Regions from separate parts of the Cellvibrio zantedeschiae genome, predicted to be linked through region 2. Evidence: riboswitches for the same ligand, from Rfam matches in the RefSeq annotation. Region 2 holds a riboswitch; the other holds the start of a gene.

The links. A riboswitch is a leader RNA that binds a small molecule or an ion and turns the genes downstream of it on or off. The one in region 2 is predicted to bind thiamine pyrophosphate.
Region 1: linked by a shared signal. The riboswitch ahead of thiO (glycine oxidase ThiO) and the one ahead of thiD (bifunctional hydroxymethylpyrimidine kinase/phosphomethylpyrimidine kinase) in region 2 are both predicted to bind thiamine pyrophosphate.

Annotation. Positions count from the first base shown of each region.
Region 1 is NZ_BMYZ01000001.1:1,007,601-1,012,590, forward strand. It holds gene IE104_RS04470 (AEC family transporter) at 1-389, shown strand, start outside; gene IE104_RS04475 (HD-GYP domain-containing protein) at 410-1,759, shown strand; gene IE104_RS04480 (thiazole synthase) at 1,787-2,593, opposite strand; gene thiS (sulfur carrier protein ThiS) at 2,596-2,799, opposite strand; gene thiO (glycine oxidase ThiO) at 2,811-3,902, opposite strand; TPP riboswitch at 3,957-4,079, opposite strand; gene xseA (exodeoxyribonuclease VII large subunit) at 4,119-4,990, opposite strand, start outside.
Region 2 is NZ_BMYZ01000001.1:2,336,833-2,341,822, reverse strand. It holds gene IE104_RS10360 (glycoside hydrolase family 26 protein) at 1-345, opposite strand, end outside; gene IE104_RS10355 (TolC family outer membrane protein) at 582-1,967, opposite strand; TPP riboswitch at 2,402-2,503, shown strand; gene thiD (bifunctional hydroxymethylpyrimidine kinase/phosphomethylpyrimidine kinase) at 2,555-3,364, shown strand; gene thiC (phosphomethylpyrimidine synthase ThiC) at 3,457-4,990, shown strand, end outside.

The DNA of each region.
Region 1 (4,990 bases), 1.3 Mb from region 2:
TGGCCTTTGTTACACTTTTTTTACAATTCCCTGACTGGCTTTCAGGTGTATTACAGAGAATCTCATCTACACTTGTACCTGTTGTAATGGTTGCCGTAGGAATGCAATGGCGTTTGCGCCTTGAGCGGGACTTAATTGCGCCATTGACTGTGGGTTTGGTGGCGACTTTATTTCTCACTCCGCTATTGGCTTGGATAATTTTGCATTTAATGGGAATTAATAATCTTGCCGCACAAGTTGTTATTTTGGAGGCGGCTATGCCTGCAATGATTTCAGCAGGTGTGTTGGCGATTAATTACCAATTGGCACCGCGCCTGGCATCAAGCTTGGTGGGTTACAGTTTATTGCTGTCGCTGGCGACAGTTTGGGCATGGAGGCAGTTTATATAATCAGTAATTGTGGGTAATAAATGCTACGACTCATAACTAATAATAAATCACATGCATATGATCCTCTAATTCCCGATGCCTATTTATTACGTTTGGCATCGGTCAGTCAACAATGCGGAATTTTTTCTGAAGATGATATCTACAGTGCGCAAAATGTTCTGCTGGCGCCCAAAAATTCGTTAATTACTCCTGAGCTTGCAGCGGTGATTCTTCCTCACCCTTTGCAAAAGCAGCTGGAACAATCTATTTATCTTGAAGCTGAAATAACGGCCACTCAGTTAGAGCAGAATTTTATTTCTATTTTGCAGCAAGATGAATTATTAATTGCAGTGAATGAGCATCAGGATATTGTATCGATCATTAAACCTTATTTTATTCATTACGAAAAATTTCCTCTGTTAAAACAAAAACTGACAGTGATGGCTTTTGCCATGCCTGAATTGTTTGCACGTACCATTTATTGCACCTGGTTTTCGCTTTTAATTGCAAAAGAGATGCGTTTTAGTGAGCTGGGCTGCCTGGAAGTATTTTTGGCCGCCTTGAGCCATGATATAGGTATGTTGCATCTGGATATTTTTGTTTTAGATAAAAAAAGTTCCTTGTCACCTGAAGATTGGCGTCATATTCAAGAGCATGTATACATTGGCGCATCGCTATTACGTCAAATGCCCAATATGCCGCATACGGTTATTGAAGCAGTCTATGAACATCATGAACGTTGTGATGGTACGGGGTATCCCACAGAGTCAGTGGAAAGTGAATTAAGTTATGCGGGTAAAATTGTAGGTTTAGCCGATTCAATTATCGCGATTTATCACAATCGTTTTAAGAATCAACAACGGTCATGGCGCGATGTCATTCCCGTTATTCAAATGAATGCCCCGGCTTATTTTTTTCGTCACGATGAAATTCTTGCTGTGATTTGGCGCCGCAGTGAAATGCCTTTTAAAAATGTTGTGCAGGGAGATCGTCTACCAGAATTTCTAACCGAGCTTGTGCGTGAAAGAGAATACTTAAATGCCTGGTTTGAGATATTGAAGGAAAGCCTGGTGTCATTGGGCTTTACACATGGTGATCGCCATCTACACGCGTTACAAAATGTCATGTTGCATCTATCAAGCTCCGTAAAAGGCTCTGGTATTTTTGATGCTGATGAAAGCGATTGGTTGCAAAGCTCAGATTTGCAGAGGGATAAGGACGCTTATCGAAAAATTGAAAAAGCCCATGTGCAACAGCAAGAAATAATATTTCATTTGCAGCGACTCAATCGCATGATGCAATTGTATATTGATTCGGATGACTTTAAGCCGATGAAAATTAAAGAGGTGTTAGCAAATGCGCTCGAGCGAATAGATAAGCTTTCCCGTTAAGCGCATTTGCTATTTGTTGACGCCATACTACTGGTGCCAAAAAGGTTGGCCGATAGTAGGTGTGCTTGGGCTAGCGGTTTGGCGCTTTTGCATCAGACCTGCTTGATAGGCTTTTCTTCCAGCATCAATTGCATCTGCAAAAGCTTCTGCCATGAGTGGCGGATTGTGCGCTTTTGCCACGGCGGTATTTAATAAAATTCCATCGAACCCCATCTCCATAGCTTCAGCAGCTTGCGACGGTGCTCCTAAACCTGCATCAATAATCATAGGTACATCTTTAATTCTCTCGCGCAAGGTGCGTAGGTTATAGCGGTTTAATAAACCTTGGCCTGTGCCAATAGGTGCACCCCACGGCATCAACACTTCGCAACCCACATCCAGCAAACGTTTGCAAAGAATTAAATCGTCGGTGCAATAAGGTAAAACTTTGAAGCCTTTTTTAATTAAAATATCGGATGCTTCTACCAGACCAAAAGGATCAGGTTGCAGGTTGTAGTCATCACCAACTACTTCGAGCTTGATCCAATCCGTATCAAAAATTTCGCGTGACATTTCTGCCAGGGTTACAGCCTCTTTTACCGACTTACACCCAGCAGTATTTGGTAATAAACGACAACCACTTTCCTGAATAAACTTCCAGATGGCATCACCGGAACGATCTTCCGGATTTTGCCGCCGTAAACCCAGTGTTACAATTTCCGCGCGTGATTGAATAATGGAGTCACGCATTAATTGTGGCGATGCATAAAGCGCGGTGCCTAATAAAAACCGGCTGGAAAAAGTTTCACCGTAAAGCGTGAAATTTTTTGCAGGTAGTGTGGGTGTGTAAGTCATGGTTAACCGCCTCCAACAGGCTTTACTATATCGATTTGATCGCCATCCTTAAGCTCACGTTCTGTGTAGGTTGAACGAGGAACAAACTCACCATTGATTGCAACGGCAATTTTTACGCCCTCGAATCCCCAGTCTAAGAGCGCATCACTAAGCAAAGTGTTTGTCGCAATTGTTTTAGATTCGTTGTTTAAGCTGATCTTGATCATTTGTATTTCTTTTAATTTAATAGTTCGGTAAAAACGAGTTCAGGTTTTTTTAGGATATGCGCCAAAATATTCTCTACGACCGCAGGCGCTAATAAATACCCGTGCCGAAATAATCCGTTCGCGGTAATTAACCCATTTTGAATTTTCACTCGCGGTAAGTTATCCATATAAGCGGGGCGCAAATTGGTATCCATCTCGATAATTCGCGCTTCGGCAAATGCAGGCGACAAAGTATAAAGTGCACTGCTTAACTCCAGCGAAGATTGCAAGGTAATTGGTGAACGATCTTCGCTTTCAATTTGCGTGGCGCCAATCATAAAACGGTGATTTGGTTTAGGTACAATGTAAAGTTGATAGCGCGGATGCATTAAGCGCACAGGGCGACTCAGTTGAATTTCTTTGGTTTCAACATGCAATGTCTCGCCGCGAACACCGCGCAGTTTAGTGTCTTGTGATTTGGCGCCAAAGCCGCGGCAATCAATTACCAGGTCAAAATTTTCTTCGCTGTTTTCAGTGATAATTTTATGTGCAGCGACATTCACTTTGGTGAATTCACGCAGATTTACGCCAAGCGCAATAATTTCATGTCCAATAGCGGTGAGCAGCTCGCGATTATTTATATGGCCTTCTTCAGCGAGAAAAAGTCCCTGCGCAAAGTTGGGATTTAAATCAGGTTCCAATTCCTGAATTTGTTGTTGGTTAAGACGGTGATAGCTTTTGCACTGCGGAATAACAAATTTCAATTCGCGTTCGAATTGTTCCAGTTCGCTAAGATCTTGCGGGTGCGCAATAACCAAACTGCCGCGTTGAAAAAATAATGAAGCAGGTGCGTTTAATGTCGCCAGCCATTGCGGCCATTGTGTAAGTGCAAATTGGCCCATGCGATACACGCCTTCATCAGAAACAACGGCTTCACTTAGGGGGGCAATCATTCCCGCTGCCGTAAATGCGGCGGCACGATCTGTTTGCGGTTGATTGGGTGTAAAACTTCCTGCTTCAAATAAAGTGACTTTGCAGCCCGACTGCAAAAGTTGCCACGCGAGCAAACGCCCCAGCAAACCAGCGCCGGGAATTGCAATATGATGTGGACTTGAGTTGGTCATTGCGCCTCGGGATGTCGCGTTGAGGCAGGGGATTTAGAACGAGGTCGGGGTAGTGCCCATGAATACCTTGTTCCCTCCGCAGGTCTCAACCTGATCAGGTTCTACGGATTGGGCCGAACCCATCTCAGCCTCCGTATGTCCATTTACAAGGACACCGAGGCGCTCCGACAAGAAAGTCGCCAATATACTGAGCTGGGCGACCTAAAGCAATCTGTCTTACTGGTTAATACTTTCCACCACAGCAACAAACTCGCCTTTGGCGATCTGGGTTTTTACTTTGTCACCCGGCTTGAGTTGCTGACTGCTTGTAATAGGTGTTTGCGATTCTGCTAGTGTTGTTAACGAATAGCCACGCTCAAGTGTTTTGAGGGGGCTCAACGTATTTAACATTCGCACAGCTTCATTAAACCCTTGACGCTTTTGAATAAAAATTTGCGATTGGGCTTTAATCAGATTTTGCCTCGCTAGTTGAAACCTATGAGTAAGTTGTAACAAACGTGTTTGAGGGTGCTGTGCTTTTTGGCGAAGAACTAAGGTGTTGAGTCGGTTTTGCGAATGCGTAAGCGCTTTTTGGATGGCATTTTTCAGACGGATTTCCAAAGTGTCGCAACGCTGTGCTTGCTGTTCCAGCTTATCTTTCGGGTGGCGCAAACGTGAGCGCAGCCACTGGAGTTTCTGTTGCCAGTGGTTGAGGCTCCTTTGCATGGCTTCTTCCAGCAGCACTTCAAAACCAATAAATTTATCTAGCCAATCCTCGCCGTCAGGAGTGATTAATTCGGCTGCTGCCGACGGGGTAGGCGCACGCAAGTCTGCGACAAAATCGGCGATGGTGAAATCTACTTCGTGGCCAACGGCGCTGACAATCGGAAGATCGCTAGCAAAAATCGCACGTGCAACAATTTCTTCATTAAATGGCCATAAATCTTCGAGTGAGCCACCACCTCGCCCCAGAATAACCACATCAAACAAGCCTGCGCGATTGGCGAGGCTAATAGCTTTTACAATTTGTGGCGCAGCTTCTTTGCCTTGCACCGCAACTGGAATTACTGTGACCGGAATGCTCGGAAAGCGTCGCTCAAGCACATTAA
Region 2 (4,990 bases):
CCAATTGATGGTAATTAGCCCGCCTTTGTTCCAGTAATCAATTAAATAAGTATTTACTCTACGTAACCCATCAGGCGTTGCAATGTGATTGTGTTCGTAATCCACGCCGACAATTCCGGGTAGTTCCCCAGTGTGATTTTCCAATTCAGTGATTAAGGGGATAAAGCCTGAAAGGCCAGTTGTATTGCTTATGTCGTCGCTGTGCCCGATATTTTGACCCGCGATAACGCCTGATGTTTTTTCGTTGGTGAGTGCAGCCAGATAAGCCTGTACAGCTTTGGCAGCTGGTATTGCTTTGGGATCAGATGGAATTGCGGTTGCATCGGCTAGCGTGTAAGTGCTCAAAAAAAGTAAATGTAGAAAGGTAAGGCTAACGAGCGGTTTAATTATTGATGCTGTAACTATTAATCTCGTAACTATTAATCTTTTAACTATTGATCCTGTAATTATTGATCTTGTAATTAGGCGTCTATTGATGTTCATATTATTTCCTTTTCATTGTGTTGAATTAGAAATTAATCGCGTCATTAATACAGAAATAAAAAAACCGCGCAGTGCGCGGTTTTTTTATTGTTCGAAAATTACTTTTCGTATTTGGAGCGAACAACGGGCGCGCCGTCTTGTAACCATTTGTCAACTTCTTGTACGTCGGCCGGTGTAAGCATGCCCGCAACTTCACGTAATCTAATGGTGTCGATAACGTAATCGTAAAGCGCATTCGAGTAGTCGCGACGAGCCTGGTAAAGTTTGCTTTGCGCTTGCAAAACTTCAACCAGGTTACGTGTGCCTACTTCATAGCCGGCTTGAGTTGCTTCCAACGCACTTTGGTTGGAAATGGTGGCTTGCTTGCGAGCTGTAACGCGCGCCACATCCGTTTCTACTGACAAATGCAATGCGCGTGTATTTTGAATGGTATTGCGTTGAGTGCTATTCAGTTGCTCTTGTGCTTGCAGGCCCAAAGATACGGCTTGACGCGCAAGGCTTGAGGTACGCAGACCACTGAAAATAGGAATGTTTACACCTACGCTCACTGATGAACCTTCGTTCTCGTTTTCAAAGCGTGAACTTTCAAAATCACCATCTACATTTCTTTTGGTGCGGCCAAGGCTTGCAGTGATCGTTGGCAAATGATCCGCACGTGCCGCGCTTGCATTATTCTCGGCAGCTTCAGAATTGAATTTTGCTGCTTTCAAGTTGTAGTTGTTTTTTAGCGCAAAGTTAACCCATTCCGCACGGTCAGCAGGCGTTGGGGTTACAACTGGAAATTTATCAGACAGTGGAGCGATTTGATCTTCTGGTTTACCGGTTAACACTTCAAGAGCTTCATAGCTAATGCTAAGGCTACCGCGCGCTTCTAAAGTTGCTGCGAGAGCACTGTCATAAGCAGCTTGTGCTTCGTGTACATCGGTAATGGCAACCAGGCCTACATCAAAACGTTGTTTAACCTGGTCGAGTTGGTGCGCAAATGCATTTTGTTCTGCGATGCTGGTTTCCAATTTATCCACCGAGCGCAAAACATTGAAGTAGGCGCTGGCCACACGAACTATAAGGCTTTGCTGATCAGCACCGTATAGGGCTTCAGCTTGCTCGCTTAATTTCTGGCCTTTTTTGTAGTCGTACCAGGCAGACATGTTGAACAGAGGTTGGTCCAAGGTAATGCCCCAGTCCTTAGTTTTGCTGTTTGTTTCTCCAATACGAGTAGACACGGGAGTTTCTGTGTAATCGCCCTTGGCATCGCTGTAGTTATATCGAGCGTTCACTTGTGGCAGCAAACCTGCACGGGCAATAGCAGCGTACTCTTTATTTGCTTCGTAGCCGGCTTTGTCAGCTTTAATTTGCGCATCGTTTTTGAGCGCGAGTTCGTAAATTTCCAACAAGGTATTAGCACTGGCTCCAAATGGGGCGAATGCAAGCAGACCAATAGCCAGATAAAGCTTTGACTTTTTCATAGAGAACGACTCTTTCATAAAAAATCCTGAGGGTAAAAGATTCCGGTGTATATGGGTAAACAAATCAGGTAAAAAAATGTACAGCTTGAGCTGCAAACTTATGAAGCCCCACTTATGTAAGCTCTAGCTTAGACGCAGATCCGCAGGGTTTGGATTCACTCGTAAATTTAAAGGCCGAGTTTAGCGGGTTGGGTGTTACTGGTCGAGCTTTGAGGCTAATCAACAGGTTAAAAAGGGTAAACACTTGTCAGCAGAGGGTGTAGTTACAAATGTAAGCAGCATTTAGCGCGCTTGTCATGAACTTCGCCTGTCCTCTATAGGCTTGGCTCGATTTGATCGGAAGTCTGATTCAAAAACCGGTGTTGCCGGGATAAAGCTGGATGAGGCTAGATTAGTGAGTCATAAGGAGTGCCTATTGCTTTACACCCAAGGCTCAGTTCAATAGACTGCGAGGCTTCTTGTCGGGGTGCTTTAGGATACAGATTCCAAAGCTGAGATATACCCGCATACCTGATCCGGTTAGTACCGGCGTAGGGAACGAGAGCTCTCACTGGCGGTTCAGCCGCACCTCTCTTCCGCGCCTTTTGCTTGTTAGCGGAAAATCCATGAATCCGAAAACGAATACACCCATTGCAATGACCATCGCTGGCAGTGATAGCGGTGGCGGGGCAGGTATTCAAGCCGATTTAAAGACATTTGCGGCTCTGGGTGTTTACGGTTGTAGCGCAATTGCCTCATTAACGGCCCAAAATACTCGTGGCGTTCAAGGTGTTTTGCCTATTGCGCCGGCTTTTGTGCAGGCTCAAATTCAATCGGTGTTGAGCGATATTCAGGTGGGTGCAATCAAAACAGGTATGTTGGCGACTGCGGATATTATCAGCGCAGTCGCAGAGTCCTTGGCCGATAACTCTATTCCTTTGGTGCTAGACCCGGTAATGGTTGCAACCAGTGGCGATAGGTTGCTCGCTGAGGATGCCATTAATAACCTGATCACCAAGCTGATTCCGCGCGCAAGTGTTCTGACTCCCAACCTATTAGAAGCTGCTGCGCTTCTTAACACCAGGGTTGCCAGTTCAATAGTAGAAATGGAGCAGCAGGCTAAACACTTGCTGGCCATGGGAGCGCAAGCCGTGCTGATGAAAGGCGGGCACGCCAGCGGCGAAGATGCGACAGATTTATTAATGACCAATGCCGGTGTGGAATTGTTTAGGGCTAAACGAATAGACACCAAAAATACCCACGGCACAGGTTGTACGCTGGCCTCTGCAATTGCAGCAGGTTTGGCAAAAAATTTAACGCTGCGCGATGCTGTCGCCCAAGCGAAAGATTATTTACACAATGCTTTATTACATTCTAATGAATTGAACATAGGGCAAGGATCTGGCCCCGTACATCATTTTTATAAATTTTATTAATTTGGACCTTGTTGCTCCTGCTAGTTAACGCAATTAGTAGCGATGACGATTCCTATTTATCAAAGAAAAAAGTTAAAACCTGAGGATATCCCATGAATACCAGCGTAGAAAAAATCCTGAGCGAAAGCGCGCAAGTTGATCAGGCTTCCGTGCAGCCTTTTACCGGCTCGCAAAAAATGTATGTTCAGGGTTCCCGTCCTGATATTCGCGTTCCTATGCGCGAAATTACGCTGGCAGATACGCCTACTGACTTTGGTGGTGAAAAAAATCCACCTGTACGTGTTTACGATACCTCTGGCCCTTATACTGATCCAAACGTAAAAATTGATTTGCGTACCGGTTTGGGCGATGTGCGCACTGCCTGGATTGAAGAACGCAATGACACAGAAGTTTTGGAAGATAGTCATTCAGAATTTACCAACTCTCGTTTGAATGATCCAAAGCTCGCAGCACTCCGTTTTAACCTCACTCGCAAACCACGCCGCGCTAAACCTGGCATGAACGTATCGCAAATGCATTACGCAAAACGCGGCATTATTACACCGGAAATGGAATACATTGCGATTCGCGAAAACATGGCGCTTGCACAAGCGCGTGAACTGGGTGTAATGAATCAACAACACGCTGGCATGAGTTTTGGTGCAAGTATTCCTGATGAAATCACTCCTGAGTTTGTGCGCGATGAAGTAGCGCGTGGTCGTGCGATTATTCCTGCCAATATCAATCACCCTGAACTGGAGCCGATGATTATTGGCCGTAACTTTCTGGTGAAAATTAACGGCAACATCGGTAATTCGGCGCTGGGTTCTTCCATTGAAGAAGAAGTAGAGAAATTAACCTGGGGCGCGCGTTGGGGTGCAGATACTGTGATGGATTTATCCACCGGTAAAAACATTCACGAAACCCGCGAGTGGATTATTCGCAATTCACACGTACCCATTGGTACTGTTCCAATTTATCAAGCACTCGAAAAAGTTAACGGTATTGCAGAAGATCTGACGTGGGAAATTTTCCGCGATACATTGATCGAACAAGCAGAGCAGGGTGTGGATTATTTCACCATTCATGCTGGCGTTTTATTGCGCTATGTTCCACTTACGGCTAAACGCGTGACAGGTATTGTGTCGCGTGGTGGTTCGATTATGGCGAAATGGTGTCTTGCGCATCACAAAGAAAACTTCCTCTACACCCACTTCGAAGAAATTTGCGAAATTATGAAAGCTTACGACGTAAGTTTTTCATTAGGCGATGGCTTGCGTCCAGGTTCAATTGCAGATGCAAACGATGAGGCGCAATTCGGTGAGTTGGAAACCCTGGGCGAATTAACCAAAATCGCCTGGAAGCACGATGTGCAAGTGATGATTGAAGGTCCAGGTCATGTGCCTATGCATATGATTAAAGAAAACATGGAAAAGCAATTGGAAGTATGTGACGAAGCGCCTTTCTATACGCTTGGCCCATTGACCACTGATATTGCTCCAGGTTACGACCATATTACATCTGGTATTGGTGCTGCCATGATCGGCTGGTACGGTTGCGCAATGCTTTGCTACGTAACACCAAAAGAACATTTAGGCCTGCCCAATAAAGATGACGTAAAAGAAGGCATTATCACCTACAAAATTG